Regions from separate parts of the Microbacterium sp. KNMS genome, predicted to be linked through region 1. Evidence: predicted binding sites of a transcription regulator. Region 1 holds the regulator's gene; the other holds the start of a gene.
What was found. Region 1 encodes LexA, which represses DNA repair genes until DNA is damaged. Its sites were predicted from a motif close to TCGAACANNTGTTCGA; they were not measured.

Region 1 (7,696 bases):
CACGAGCAGCCCGTCGGCCGCGAGCACCGCCTCGCGGTCGCGCGTCAGCTCGACGTCGGCGCCCGCGGCCTCGAGCGCCTTGACGGCGGAGTGGACGTTGCCCGAGCCGTAGTCGAGCACCGCGACGGTCGGTCGCTCGCCGCTCACAGCGCGCCCTTGGTCGAGGGGATGCCCTCGACGAGCGGATCGAGGGCCTTGGCCTGACGGAACGCGCGCGCGAAGGCCTTGTACTCGGCTTCGGCGATGTGGTGCGGGTCGCGGCCGTTCAGCACGCGGACGTGCACGGTCAGGCCCGCGTTGAACGCGAGGGCCTCGAACGTGTGGCGCACGAGCGAGCCCGTGAAGTGGCCGCCGATGAGGTGCTGCTCGAAGCCCGCCGGCTCCCCCGTGTGCACGAGGTAGGGACGCCCCGAGATGTCGACGACGGCCTGTGCCAGCGCCTCGTCGAGCGGGACGAGGGCGTCGCCGTAGCGCGAGATCCCCGCCTTGTCGCCCAGCGCCTCGCGGATGGCCTGCCCGAGCACGATCGCCGTGTCCTCGACCGTGTGGTGCGCGTCGATGTGGGTGTCGCCGGTCGCCTTCACGGTCAGATCGGTGAGCGAGTGCTTCGCGAACGCCGTGAGCATGTGGTCGAAGAACGGCACGCTCGTGTCGATGCTGCTCCTGCCCGTTCCGTCGAGGTCGAGCTCGAGCTCGATGCTCGACTCGCTCGTGGAACGGGTGCGGCGCGCGGTACGGGTCATGCTCCGATTCTACCGGCGCGACCCGACCGGGCTCCTCGCGCGCTCAGCGGCCGATCTCGGCGAGCGCGTCGAGGAAGGCGCTCGTCTCGTCCTCGGTCCCCGCTGTCACCCGGAGGTGTCCGGGGATCCCGATGTCGCGGATGAGCACGCCGCGGTCGTAGAGCGCCTGCCAGGTCGCGTGCGGATCCTCCACGCCGCCGAACAGGACGAAGTTCGACCACGTCGGGTACACGGTGTAGCCGAGCGCCTCGAGCGTGGCCGAGATCCGGTCGCGCTGCTCGACGATCTCGTCGACCATCGCGAGCATCGTGTCGGCGTGACGCAGGGCCGCGGAGGCCGCCGCCTGGGTGAGCGCGCTGAGGTGGTACGGGAGGCGGACGAGGCGGAGGGCGTCGACGACCGCGGGGTCCGCGGCGAGGTAGCCGACGCGCGCGCCCGCGAAGGCGAACGCCTTGCTCATGGTGCGCGAGACGACGAGCCGGGGCCGCCCGGGCAGCAGCTGGAGCGCCGACGGCACGTCGCGGGGTGCGAACTCGCGGTACGCCTCGTCGACGATGACGATGCCGTCGGTCGCGTCGTAGACGGCCTCCACGACGTCGTTCTCGAGCGGCGTCCCTGTCGGGTTGTTCGGTGCGCACAGGAACACGACGTCGGGCCGGGCCTCCGCGACCTGCGCGGCCGCGCTCGCGGGCGTGAGGGAGAAGTTCGCCCCCCGCTCCCCCGACACGAACGTCGCGCCGACGCCGCGCGTCAGCAGCGTGTACATCGAGTAGGTGGGGGCGAAGCCGAACGCCGTCCGCCCCGGTCCGGCGAACGCCTGGAGGAGGTGCTGCAGCACTTCGTTCGAGCCGTTCGCGGCCCAGATCTGCTCGGGCTCGAGCCCGTGCCCGAGGTACTCCGCGAACCCCTCGCGGAGCGCCGTGAACTCGCGATCCGGGTAGCGGTTCACATCCCGCAGCGCGAGGGCCACCGAGTCCGCGATGTCGTCGGCGACCTCGTCGGGGATCGGGTGCGTGTTCTCGTTGACGTTCAGCGCGACAGGCAGCGGCGCCTGCGGAGCGCCGTAGGGCTGCTGTCCGCGGAGGTCGTCGCGCAGGGGGAGGTCATCGAGAGAGACGGTCACCCGTCCATGCTAGAGCGCGCGACGGACTCACTCGCCCGTCGAGTAGGCGGCGGGGATGGCGATCTCCTGCCCCGCGGCGATGTCGCTCCCCGGGAGCTGGTTGAGGTGCAGGATCTCGTCGACGACGTCGCGCGGGTCCGCCTCGGGGGCGACCGCCTGCGCGATGTCCCACAGGGTGTCGCCCGCCATGACCGTGACGGTGTCGAAGGTGCCGACAGGCGCACTGTCCTCGCGCGAGGCGAGGGCCGCGCCGCCGCTGAGCACCCCGAATCCGATCGCCGCGACGAGCGGAGCCGCGGCGAGCGCGGCGAGGACCCGGCGGCCGCGCACCGTGAGTCGGAGGCGGGTCGAGCGTGCCGGAGCGGAGCTGGTCGTGCGCATGGCGGTTCCTTCCTGTAGATCACTTCGAGTCCGCCTGCTCGGCCGGGAGAGACGGACCCGAAGTGATGTTCCGAACCTATCTTCGATGTGGTCGCGGTGTCAAGAACTCTCTTCGAACAGGTTTCGCGACTTCTGCGAGACACGCTCGAACAAATCTCCCGGAATCCCGTCGAGATCCGCTAGCGTCGTCCTGACGGGACCACCACATCACGCACCTCCGACATTCGAGCGGGGCAGCGAAGGAGCACGACATGACGGATGCGGGCACGCGCGAGGAGAAGCCGCGCACGCGGCGGCGCAAGAACCTGAGCGACAAGCAGCTGGCCATCCTCGAGGTCATCCAGCGCTCCATCCAGCACAACGGCTACCCGCCGAGCATGCGCGAGATCGGCGACGCGGTCGGACTGAAGTCGCTCTCGAGCGTGACGCATCAGCTCGGGCAGCTCGAGCTGAGCGGCTACCTGCGCCGCGACCCCGGCAAGACCCGCGCGATGGAGGTGCTCATCGATCTCCCGGGCTCGGCGGCCGAGAACCCGGCCGACTCGGGCCCCGCGGTCGGCGACGCCGCTCTCGTGCCGCTGGTCGGCCGCATCGCCGCCGGCGTCCCGATCACGGCCGAGCAGCAGGTCGAGGAGATCTTCCCCCTCCCCCGACAGCTCGTCGGCAAGGGCGAGCTCTTCATGCTCAAGGTCAGCGGCGAGTCGATGATCGACGCGGCGATCTGCGACGGCGACTGGGTCGTCATCCGGTCGCAGGGCACGGCGGAGAACGGCGACATCGTCGCGGCCATGGTCGACGGCGAGGCGACCGTCAAGACGTTCCGTCAGCGCGACGGCCACACCTGGCTCCTCCCGCGCAACTCGGCGTTCGAGCCGATCCTCGCCGACGACGCTGTGGTCCTCGGCAAGGTCGTCGCTATCCTGCGCGCGGTCTGACGGCGCACACGAGGAGGGCGGGAGCCGGTCGGCTCCCGCCCTCCTCGTGTGCCGGGAGCGAACCGGCGGTCAGGAAGCCGCGGTCTCGCGCAGCGCGACCCCGGCTTCGCGCAGCACCGCGAGCACCGTCTCGTGCTCGTTGAAGGCGTAGAGGTGGATGCCGGGGGCCCCGCCGGCGAGCACCTCGCGCGCGAGGTCCGCCGCGTAGGCGATGCCGATCTCCCTGCGGCCCTCGGGGGTCGGCTCGACCTCGAGCGCGATCGACAGCTCCGACGGCAGGGGCTCGCCCGTGAGCTCGAGCATGCGCGCGAGCTTGGCGGGAGAGGTCACGGGCATGATGCCGGGGAGGATCGGGATGGTCACGCCCGCGGCCCGGGCGCGATCGACGAAGCGCAGGTAGTCGTCGGCATGGAAGAAGAGCTGGGTGATCGCCGCCTCTGCGCCGGCCGCCTGCTTCGCGAGGAGCGCATCGAGGTGCTCGAGCGGATGGCGCGAGCGCGGATGCCCGTTGGGGAAGGCCGCGACGAGCGTGCGCGCACGCGGGGCGCGGTCCACCCGCACCGCCTCGGGAACGCCCGGGATCGTCGTCTCGCCGTAGGGAGCGCGCTCGGCCTGCACGCGGTGGATGAGCTGGACCAGCTCGGCCGAGGTGCGCAGGTCGCCCAGGAACGCGTCGTCCTCGTCCTTCCCGGCGGGCGGGTCGCCGCGGATGGCGAGGAAGCTGAGGATGCCCGCGTCGAGGAACTCGCGGATGAGGGCGCTCGCCGTCGCGTAGTCGTTGCCGACGCACGTGAGGTGAGCGAGCGGCTCGACGTCCGTGTTCTCGCGGATCCACCGCAGCACGCGCAGCGACGCACCGCCCGTGGAGCCGCCCGCGCCGTACGTGACGGAGAGGAAGTCCGGTCCCGCGGCGGCCAGGCGGCGGATGGTCTCCTCGAGAGCCGCGGTGCGCGCGGGCGTGCGCGGCGGGTACAGCTCGAACGAGAACGGCGTGGCCGACGTCGCCATGTCCCTCCTCCGTGCTCTCCGGTCGCCGCGGCGATCCCCTGCCGCCGCATCCGGCCTCTCCTCTCCCGACCGTAGTCGCCCGCGCGCGGGCGCGGGAGCATCTGTGACGCTCCGTGTCGGAACGTCGCCGGTTACCGTGGAGGACATGACGCAGACGCTCCCGTTCGGCTCGTGGCCGTCGCCCATCGCGGCGTCCGACATCGCGGGGAACTCCCCGCGCCTCGGCGACGCGCGGTTCGTCGGGGGCGACGTGTGGTGGGCCGAGGGCGTCGCGGCCGAGCGGGGGCGCACAGCGGTGCTGCGGGCGAGCGACGGCGCGAGCGTTCTTCCCGCGCCCTGGAGCGCGCGGTCTCGCGTCCACGAGTACGGAGGCGGCGCGTGGACCGCGGCCGACGACGGCGCACTCCTCTTCGTCGAGCAGTCGGATCAGCGCGTGTACCTGCGCACGGCCGATGCGGAGCCCATCCCGCTCACGCCCGCTGGCACCGGCATGGCGTTCGGCGACCTCGTCCTCGCGGAGGGCCGACTGTGGGCGGTCCGCGAGACGCAGGGCGCCACGGGGGCTCCCCGTCGCGACATCGTCGTCATCCCGCTCGACGGCAGCGCGGCGGAGGACGCGTCCGCGATCGTGAGCGTCGTCGCAGGGAGCGACTTCGTCGCCTACCCCGCACCGCGCGCTGGCCGGCTCGCGTGGATCGCGTGGGACCATCCGGACATGCCGTGGGATGCCGCGGAGCTGCGCGTCGGGCGCATCGAATCGGATGGGCGCGTGCGCCGCTGGACAACACTCGCCGGCGGGCGCGGCGTCGCGGACGGGCAGGATGTGTCGGCGCTGCAGCCCGAATGGGCGGCGGACGATGAGCTCCTCTTCGTCGCGGACCCTCCTGCCGCGCCCGGCGGCCCTGCCCGATGGAACCTCCGCCGCGCCCGGCTCGACGCGGCCGGAGGCGCCGTCGTGGAGCCGCTCCTGCCTGCCGACGCCGACACGGGCGGGCCGCTCTGGAATCTCGGGACCTGCTGGTACGCGCGGCTCGAGGACGGTCGGATCGCCGCGGTGCAGACGAACGGACGCGACCGGCTCGTGCTCGTCGATCCCGGAACGCGGGCGGTGACGGAGCTCGAGACGCCGCTCGGGCAGATGCTCGTCAAGGACGTCGACGGCGCGCGCCTGCTGCTGTCGGGCGCCGGCCCGCGGACGCCGGGCGGCATCTGGCTCCTCGACGTCGACGCGCGGACCTTCGCGCCGGTGCGCGGCGGGGAGACCGACCTCGACCCGGCGTGGATGCCCGAGGCTCTGCCGCTGTCGTTCCCCGGGCCGCGCGGGGATGTGCACGCCTTCGCGTATCCGCCGACGAACCCGCTCGCGACGGGCCCCGAGGGCGACCTGCCGCCGTATCTCGTGCTCGTGCACGGGGGCCCGACCGCGCACGTCTCGGGCGACCTCTCCCTCGCGGTCGCGTACTTCACGAGCCGGGGCATCGGCGTGCTCGATGTCAACTACGGCGGATCGACCGGCTACGGGCGCGCGTACCGCGAGCGCCTCAAGGGCGGATGGGGCGTGGTCGACGTCGAGGACGTCGCGGCCGCCGCGCGCGGCATCGCCGAAGCCGGCATCGCCGACCCCGCGCGCCTCGCGGTGCGCGGAGGATCCGCGGGCGGATGGACCGTGCTGTGCGCGATCGCCGACACCGACGTGTTCTCGGCCGGGATCAGCCGCTACGGCGTCGCCGACCTGCGGATGCTCGTCGCCGAGACGCACGATTTCGAGGCGCGCTACATCGACGGCCTCGTCGGCCCGCTCCCCGAGGCGGAGGAGCTGTACGCGAGGCGATCGCCGCTGTCTCGCCCCGAAGCGCTCCGCACGCCCCTCCTCATCCTCCAGGGCGCGGACGACCCGGTCGTGCCGCCCTCGCAGGCCGAGGCGCTGCGCGACGCGCTCGCGGCGAACGGGGTCCCGCACGCCTACCTCCTGTTCGAGGGCGAGGCGCACGGGTTCCGCGGACGCGAGGCGATCATCCGCTCGTTCGAGGCCGAGGTCGCGTTCCTCGGCGCCGTCCTCGGGTTCGAGACGCCCGGCGTGCCGCCCCTCGAGATCGAGGGCCTGTCCGACCCGCGGGGTACGGTCTGACGCGATGGAACTGACAGCGCTCGTGCTCGCCGCGATCGGCGGCGCCGACCTCATCCGCGCGGCAGCGCAGGGCGCGCGACTGCGCACGGCGGGCGTGTCTGCCGTGCTCGTCGTCTGCGCGCTCGCCGGCGCGGCGCTCGGCGCCGATCCGCTCGCGTCGCTCGTCCTGGCGCTGGGCCCGGTCGTCGCCGCGCTCGGCTGGCTCGCGACCATGCGCGCCGACGACTCTCCGCTCGGCTTCCTCCCGGTCGTGCTCCTGGGCGGCATCGCCCTGACGGCGATCGTCGTCCCGCCGCCCGCGGTCGCCATCCGCGTCGAGTGGGGGCAGGGCGAGGGCCTTCCCCTGTCGATCGTCCTCCTCGGGGCCGGCGGCGCCCTGTTCCTGCTCGAGTCGGCGAACCGGGTCGTCCGCACGGCGCTGCGCACGGAGGACGTCCCCGCGGACGGCGACGTCGCCCCGTCGCGGCGGCGGCGCCTCTTCGGCCAGCGGGGCGAGCGCGACACCGCGGCGCCCGACCCTCAGGACGTGCACACGCTCCGCGGCGGACGCCTCATCGGACCGCTCGAGCGGATCGTCGTCGGCGGCCTCCTGCTCGCGCACGCCTACCCGGTCGTCGCCGCGCTCATCGCGGCCAAGGGCATCGTGCGCTTCCCCGAGATCTCCCGCGACCGCGAGCGCGGCACGCAGGCGGAGTACTTCCTCGTCGGGAGCATGGTGAGCTGGGCGCAGGCGCTCGCGATCACCGCCCTCGTGTGGCTGGGGTCCGCCGCGCTCGGCTGAGCGAGACGGACCCCGCCCTCACCCCGCGCTCGAGAAGCGCTCGAGCTCGGCGGCGAGACGCGGCGACACGCGCGCATGGACCCGCGTGCCCCCGGACTCATGCTCCTGCTCGAGGAAGAGGCCGGTCTCGTGGATGGCCGAGATGAGATCGCCGCGGTCGTAGGGAACGAGGGCTCGCACCTCCACGGCGGGAACGGGAAGCGCCGCCTCCACGACGGCGCGGAGCTCCTCGATGCCCTCGCCCGTGCGGGACGAGACGAACACGGCGTCGGGCTCGAGACCGCGCAGCACGAGGCGCGCGTCCTCATCGATGAGATCGGCCTTGTTGAACACGATGATCTCGCGGATGTCGCGCGCGCCGACATCCGCCATCACATCGCGGACGGTCGCGATCTGGCCGGCCGGATCCGGGTGGTGCGCGTCGACGACGTGCACGATGACGTCGGCGTCGGCGACCTCCTCGAGCGTCGAGCGGAACGCCTCGACGAGCTGATGCGGCAGGTTGCGCACGAACCCGACCGTGTCGGCGAACGTGAACACGCGCCCGTCGGATGTCTCGGTGCGCCGCACGGTCGCGTCGAGCGTCGCGAAGAGCGC
Region 2 (7,696 bases), on a different contig from region 1:
GAACTCGAGGCGGACGCGGATCTCGCGCAGGATCTGCGCGGCGATCTGCTTCTCGCGGTCGGTCAGCGTGACCTGGTTCATCATCGCGAGCGTGTCCTCGAGGCTGAGGTCGGCCGTCTCGGCGATCGACCGGCCGCCCACCTTGACCGCGAGCACCTCGGGCTTGAGGCGCGCGCCGTCGCACACGGGGCAGGGGACCTCGCGCAGGTACTCCGCCCACCGCGCGCGCGTGGTGTCGGTCTCGGCCTGCGCGTACTGGCGCTCGATGTAGGGCACGACGCCCTCGAAGCCGCTCGCGTACCGGACCTCGCGGCCCCAGCGGTTCTTGAACCGCACGTTGACCTTGTAGTCCTGCCCGTGCAGGACCGCGTCCTTCACGATCTGCGGGAGCGCCCGCCACGGGGTGTCGAGCGAGAAGCTCATCTCGTCGGCGAGGCCCTCGAGGAGACGCTCGTAGTACTGGAAGAGGCCCTTGCCCTGCGTCGTCCACGGCACGATGACGCCCTCGCGGATCGAGAGCTCCTCATCGCCGAGCATGAGCTCGACGTCGACGGACATCCGGGTGCCGAGACCCGAGCACGCGGGGCAGGCGCCGAACGGGGCGTTGAACGAGAACGTGCGCGGCTCGATCTCGGTGAGCTGGAGCGCGTGCCCGTTGGGGCAGGCGAGCTTCTCGGAGAACGACTGCCACGCGTCGTCGCCCTCCTCGTCGACGAAGTTGACCTGGAGGACGCCGCCCGCGAGGCCGAGCGCGGTCTCGACGGAGTCGGTCACGCGGCCGAGGATGTCGGCGCGAGCGACGAGACGGTCGACGACGACCGCGATGTCGTGCTTGTACGACTTCTTGAGCACGGGCGGCTCGGCCAGCTGCACGAGCTCGCCGTCGACGACCGCGCGCGAGTAGCCCTTCGCCGCGAGCTCCTTGAAGAGGTCGACGAACTCGCCCTTCTTCTGCGTGACGACGGGCGCGACGATCTGGTAGCGCGTGCCCTCCTCGAGGGTCATCAGCTGGTCGGCGATCTGCTGCACGGTCTGGCGCTGGATCCGCTCGCCGCACTGCGGGCAGTGCGGCACGCCGATGCGCGCCCACAGGAGGCGCAGGTAGTCGTAGATCTCGGTGATCGTGCCGACGGTCGAGCGCGGGTTCCGGTTCGTCGACTTCTGGTCGATCGACACCGCGGGGCTCAGCCCCTCGATGAGGTCGACGTCGGGGCGGTCGACCTGGCCGAGGAACTGGCGCGCGTACGCGCTCAGCGACTCGACGTAGCGCCGCTGCCCCTCCGCGAAGATCGTGTCGAACGCGAGGCTCGACTTCCCCGAGCCCGACAGGCCGGTGAACACGACGAGCGCGTCGCGCGGGATGTCGAGGTCGACGTTCTTGAGATTGTGCACGCGGGCACCGCGGACACTGATCTTTCCGGGCGAGGCGACGGGGATGATGGGCACGATCCAATCCTACGGACCCCCACGGACATCTGGACGTTTGTTCGACGTGTTCGCTCAGCGGATTCGAAGATCCGCGCGTGACGAGCGGTGCCGCGCATCCCCTGTCCTCCGCGCCCGGAGAGGCGCACACTGGAGGGAGAGGAGATGATCAGCATGGAGAGCGGAACGCACCACCACCCGCATCTCCGGGAGCGCATCCGCGAGGCGGGCGGCATCTACGAGTGGGCCAACGACGTGCTCATCCGCATCGCCGGACCCGCGCAGCTCGGCGACGGACCCGGCGCGCCGTGCACGCACTGCGGTCGCACGCGCGTCGAGCACGTCGAGCGCGACGGCGTGCTCTACTGCCCGGAGGAGTGAGTGCAGCCGCGTCCGCGCCGGGCGCCGCCCGACGCGGACCGCGCGCTCACGCGTGGCCGGCCTTCTCCATCTGCCTGAGCTCCTTCTTGAGGTCCTGGACCTCGTCGCGCAGCCGCGCGGCGAGCTCGAACTTGAGCTCCTCCGCGGCGACGAGCATCTGCTGCGTGAGGTCGGCGATCGCCTCCTCGAGCTGCATCGCCCCCTCCGCGGCGATGCCCTCGCGCTTGCGCACGGGCGTGGGTGCGCGCCCCTTGCCGGTCTTGGTGCGCGCGGAGTCCCGCTTCGAGAGCAGGCTAGCGGTGTCGGCCTCCTCGCGCGCGAGGGAGTCGGTGATGTCGGCGATCCTCTTGCGCAGGGGCTGCGGGTCGATCCCGTGCTCGCGGTTGTAGGCGATCTGGATCTCGCGCCGCCGCTCGGTCTCGTCGATCGCCTTGCGCATCGAGTCGGTGATGCTGTCGGCGTACATGTGCACCTCGCCGGACACGTTGCGCGCGGCGCGCCCGATCGTCTGGATGAGCGAGGTGCCCGAGCGCAGGAAGCCCTCCTTGTCGGCGTCGAGGATGGCGACCAGCGAGACCTCGGGGAGGTCGAGTCCCTCGCGCAGCAGGTTGATGCCGACGAGCACGTCGTACACGCCCTGACGCAGCTCGGTGAGCAGCTCGACGCGTCGCAGCGTGTCGACGTCGGAGTGGAGGTACCGGACGCGGACGCCGTGCTCGCCGAGGAAGTCGGTGAGCTCCTCCGCCATCTTCTTCGTGAGCGTCGTGACGAGCACACGCTCGTCGCGGTCGACGCGCTGGCGGATCTGCTCGAGGAGGTCGTCGATCTGCCCCTTGGACGGCTTGACGACGATCCGCGGGTCGACGAGGCCCGTCGGGCGGATGATCTGCTCCACGACCGTGTCGGCCACGCCCATCTCGTACTTGCCGGGGGTCGCCGACAGGTAGACCGTCTGCCCGATGCGCTCCTTGAACTCGTCCCACCGCAGCGGCCGGTTGTCCATCGCGCTCGGCAGGCGGAAGCCGTGCTCGACGAGCGTGCGCTTGCGGGATGCGTCTCCCTCGTACATGGCGCCGATCTGCGGCACCGTGACGTGCGACTCGTCGATGACGAGGAGGAAGTCGTCGGGGAAGAAGTCGAGCAGGGTGTGCGGCGGCTCGCCCGGCGCGCGCTGGTCGAGATGGCGCGAGTAGTTCTCGATCCCGGAGCAGAAGCCGAGCTGCTGCAGCATCTCGAGGTCGAAGGTCGTGCGCATCTTCAGCCGCTGCGCCTCGAGCAGCTTGCCCTGCTTCTCGAACTCCTGCAGGCGCTCGGCGAGCTCCTCCTCGATGGTCTTGATCGCCCGCTGCACGGTGTCGGTGCCGGCCGCGTAGTGCGTCGCCGGGAAGATCGCGACCGCGTCCATGCGCTCGATGACGTCACCCGTGAGCGGGTGCAGCTTGTAGAGCGCCTCGATCTCGTCGCCGAACAGCTCGATCCGGATGGCGAACTCCTCGTACACGGGGATGATCTCGATCGTGTCGCCGCGGACGCGGAAGTTGCCGCGCGAGAAGTCGACGTCGTTGCGGTTGTACTGCATCGCCACGAACTGGCGGATGATCGCGTCGCGGTCGTAGCGCTCCCCCACCTGGAGCGCGACGAGCGCGCGGAGGTACTCCTCGGGCGAGCCGAGGCCGTAGATGCAGGACACCGTGCTCACGACGACGGCATCGCGGCGGCTCAGGAGCGTGTTCGTCGTGGAGTGCCGCAGCCGCTCGACCTCGGCGTTGATCGACGAGTCCTTCTCGATGAAGGTGTCGGTCTGCGGGACGTACGCCTCGGGCTGGTAGTAGTCGTAGTACGACACGAAGTACTCGACCGCGTTGTTCGGCAGGAGATCGCGGAACTCGTTCGCGAGCTGCGCCGCGAGGGTCTTGTTGTGCGCGAGGACGAGCGTGGGGCGCTGCACCTGCTCGATGAGCCACGCGGTCGTCGCGGACTTGCCCGTTCCGGTCGCGCCGAGCAGGACCACGTCGGTCTCACCCGCGTTGATGCGCGCGGCGAGCTCGGCGATCGCCTTGGGCTGGTCGCCGCTGGGCTGGTACTCGCTCACCACCTCGAAGGGCCGGACGCTGCGTGTGGTCTGCATGCCTCCAGCCTAGGAGGGGCGTCCGACACCGGGGCCGGAGAGCCGGAAGCGCACGCGCGCGCCGGGCGGGATCTGCCCCGCCAGGTCGAGGTCGGCGGCCACCACCGAGGCGATCACGGGATAGCCGCCGGTCAGCGGGTGGTCGGGCAGGAAGACGACCGGATGGCCGTGCGGCGGCACCTGGACGGCCCCCGTCTCCGTCCCCTCGCTCGGGAGCTCGCCCGGCACGGCGCGCGCGAGCGGCCGCGAGCCCTCGAGGCGGATCCCGACCCGGTCCGAGCGGGACGTCGCCGCCCACTCGTCGCCGAGGAGCGCGTCGAGAGCGTCCGCCGCGAACCAGTCGTCGCGCGGCCCGAGCACGACCCGCAGCTCGACGGTCTCGCCAGGGGCGGGAAGAGCGCGCCGGTCGGGACACCACGGCGCGACCGCCTCGCGGACGCCGGAGAGCCCGCGCAGCGGGACGACATCGCCCGCTCGGAGAGCGCGTCCGCCGAGCTCGCGCGGCCCGATGCCGGCGAGGGTGTCGGTCGCGAGGCTGCCGAGCACGGGCGTGAGAGCGAGACCGCCTCGGAACGCCACGAGGGCGCGCAGACCGCGCGTCGCGAAGCCCGTCACGAGCTCGTCGCCCTCGCGGAATGCGGTCGGCGCGCCGCGCGGCACCGGCTCGACCCCGCCGTCGGCGTGCACGAGCGCCGCGTCGACCTCCGCGCCCGCGAGCGCGAGGACGCCAGCGCCGCGGAGGCGCAGCCGCGCTCCGCCGCCGAGCAGCTCGAGGCCGGCCTCGCCGTGCCCGTTGCCGACCGCGGCGTTGGCCGCGCGCAGGGCCCCGCGGTCCGCCGCGCCCGAAGCGGAGACGCCGAGGTGCGCGCGCGCCGGTCGGCCGAGATCCTGAACGAGGAGCTGCAGCCCGGCCTCGATGACCTCGACGGCAGGGGCGATGCCGCGATCGCCCGGCATGTCGACCGCGCGCGCTCCGAGCGGAGCCGGACGTCCTCTGCGTCGGTCGGCCGCGGTCGCGGGATGCGCGCGCGAGGCGTCGACGAAGCGCACGGTCGTTCCCGGGAGCAGGAGCGCGGGCGGATCCCGGTCGAGGTCCCAGAGCGCGGCGTCGGTGCGCCCGATCAGCTGCCAGCCGCCCGGGCTCTCCCGCGGGTAGACGCCCGAGTACCGGCCGGCGAGCGCGACCGCTCCCGCAGGGACGCGCGCGCGAGGCGACGCCCTCCGCGGCACGTCGAACACGGGGTCGTCGCCCACGAGGTAGCCGAAGCCCGGCGCGAACCCCGTGAACGCGACGCGCCACGTGGCCGTCTGGTGGCGGGCAGCGACCTCGGCGGGCGAGAGGCCGAGGTGCTCCGCGACCTCGTCGAGGTCCTCGCCGTCGTAGTGCACGGGGATCTCGACGCAGCGGTCGGCGGCGGCCGTGCGCGCCGCGAGCGCGATCCGCTCGAGCGCGACCCGCACCTCGGGCAGGCACCGCGGCTCGCAGCGCACGAGCACCGTGCGCTCGGCCGGGACGAGCTCGACGACCCCGACGGGCGGCGCCGCCTCGAGCGCCGCGTGGAGCCGGACCGCGCTCTCGAGGTCATCCACCTCGACGAGGAGGGCACGGTCGGACGCCGTGAGGATGCGCCTCATGGGCGGGCGGCGAAGGGGGCGATCGCGATGCCCTCGCGCTCGAGCAGGGCGCGCACCGCCGTCGCCATGGCGACGGCCCCCTGGCTGTCGCCGTGCACGCAGACCGAGGCGGGGCGGACGCGGATGACGGTCCCATCGATCGCCTCGATCTCGCCGTCCCGCGCGAGGCGCAGGACCCGCTGGGCGACGACATCGGGGTCGTGCAGGAGGGCTCCCGCCTCGCCGCGTGGTGCGAGCGCGCCCGAGGGCAGGTAGCCGCGGTCGGCGAACGCCTCGGTGGCGGTGGCGAGGCCCGCGCGTGCTGCCGCCGCGAGGAGGGCGCTGGCGGGCAGGCCCAGGACGACGAGCCGGGAATCGACCGCGCGGACGGCCGCGGCGACGGCGGCAGCGCGCACCGGATCGGACGCGGCGGCGTTGTACAGCGCGCCGTGCGGCTTGACATAGCGGATGGCCGCGCCGTCGGCGAGAGCCTGCAGGTCGTGCAGCTGGCGCTCGATGCTCTCCTGCAGCGCGGCCGCGCCGATCTCGACGGGGCGACGTCCGAATCCCGCTCGGTCCTCGTAGCCGGGATGCGCGCCGACGACGACGCCGCGCCGGGCCGCCGCGCGGAGCGTCGCGCGGATCCCGTCGGGCGTTCCCGCGTGCGCGCCGCACGAGACGTTCGCGCTCGTGACCACCGCGAGCATCGCGTCGTCGTCGCTCACGACGCGATCCGGCGCGTTCTCGCCGAGGTCGGCGTTGAGGTCGATCACGGGCCGCCCGTGAGAGATCGCCAGAGCGCGTCGGCCTGGGCGAGCGTCTCGTCGAGCGAGCCCGACGTGTCGATGACGACATCGGCGAGGGCGAGCCGCTCGTCGTCGCCGGCCTGGCTGGCGATCCGGGCGGCGGCGTCTGCCTCGCTCATGCCCCGCTCCGTCACCAGGCGACGACAGCGCACGTCCGCCGGAGCATGCGCGACGACGATCCGATCCCACTCCCCCGCTCCGCGCGCCTCGGCGAGCAGGGGCACGTCGTAGACGACCACGGTGTCCGGATCGGCATCGAGCGCGGCGCGGAAGCGGCGCTGCGACTCGGCCTTGACGGCCGGGTGCACGATCGCGTTGAGGCGCGCGAGCCGCTCCCGGTCGCCGAACACGATCGCGCCGAGCGCCGCACGGTCGAGTGCGCCGTCCTCCGTGAGCACGTCGTCCCCGAACTCCGCGGCGATCGCCGCGAGCACGGGCTGGCCGGGCGCCTGCACCTCTCGGACGAGCGCGTCCGCGTCCACGATGACCGCGCCGTGCTCCGCGAGCCGGCGCGCGATGGTCGACTTGCCCGACGCGATCCCGCCCGTCAGTGCTACCAGTGGCATGCCGCCAGTCTAGGAGCGCGCGAGAATGGAGGGGATGCCCACCACTGCCCGACCCGTCATCGCGATCGTCGGCGGCGGACCCCGCGGGGTCTCGCTGCTCGAGCGGATCGGCGCGAACCTCCCTCGCGGCGCCGCGCTCGACGTGCACCTCATCGACGACACGCAGATCGGAGCCGGCCGGATCTGGCGCACCGACCAGCCGCGCGAGCTGTGCATGAACACGCTCGCCGACGCCGTGACGCTCTTCACGGACGACGCCGCGAGCATCGCCGGCCCGATCCGCCCCGGCCCGACCCTCTACGAGTGGTGCCAGCTCGTCCGGCACGGCGCTCACGGCGGCGCGGATGCCGTCGTCTCGCGCATCCCTGAGGCGCACGCCGCCGCCTTCGCCCGTGTGCCGGTCCGTCCCGGCCTCCCGGATGAGTACGGCGCCGAGCTGCGCGCGCAGCGCCCGGAGTCGCATCCGTCGCGCGCCCTCTACGGCGAGTACATCGCGTGGTGCCTCGCGCATGCGAAGGCGACCCTCCCCGCTGGCGTGTGCGTCCACGAGCACGTCGCCCGCGTGGTCGGCGCCCGGCGTCACGACGGGCGCGACATCCTCGACCTCGGCGATCGGGAGATCACGGCCGACGCGGTCGTCGCGGCGACCGGATGGCTCGAGCGCACGGTAACCGCCGAGGAACGCAGGATCCTCGGTGCGGTCGACGCGCACCCCTCCCTCATCTGGGTCCGCCCCGACTCGCCCGCCGATCAGTCCCTCGACAGGGTGCCCGACC

Region 2: the regulator LexA is predicted to act here: its motif matches at 1,476-1,491, upstream of uvrA (excinuclease ABC subunit UvrA).

The regions. Positions count from the first base shown of each region.
Region 1 is NZ_JBSQBP010000001.1:24,548-32,243, forward strand. Features, by position in the region: gene hisH (imidazole glycerol phosphate synthase subunit HisH) at 1-147, opposite strand, end outside; gene hisB (imidazoleglycerol-phosphate dehydratase HisB) at 144-743, opposite strand; gene ACWXWW_RS00135 (histidinol-phosphate transaminase) at 787-1,866, opposite strand; gene ACWXWW_RS00140 (LysM peptidoglycan-binding domain-containing protein) at 1,894-2,247, opposite strand; gene lexA (transcriptional repressor LexA) at 2,499-3,182, shown strand; gene ACWXWW_RS00150 (methylenetetrahydrofolate reductase) at 3,252-4,190, opposite strand; gene ACWXWW_RS00155 (alpha/beta hydrolase family protein) at 4,336-6,318, shown strand; gene ACWXWW_RS00160 (hypothetical protein) at 6,323-7,099, shown strand; gene hflX (GTPase HflX) at 7,118-7,696, opposite strand, start outside.
Region 2 is NZ_JBSQBP010000014.1:41,007-48,702, forward strand. Features, by position in the region: gene uvrA (excinuclease ABC subunit UvrA) at 1-1,446, opposite strand, end outside; gene ACWXWW_RS10240 (hypothetical protein) at 1,591-1,806, shown strand; gene uvrB (excinuclease ABC subunit UvrB) at 1,853-3,934, opposite strand; gene ACWXWW_RS10250 (5-oxoprolinase subunit B/C family protein) at 3,944-5,569, opposite strand; gene pxpA (5-oxoprolinase subunit PxpA) at 5,566-6,321, opposite strand; gene coaE (dephospho-CoA kinase) at 6,318-6,920, opposite strand; gene ACWXWW_RS10265 (FAD/NAD(P)-binding protein) at 6,955-7,696, shown strand, end outside.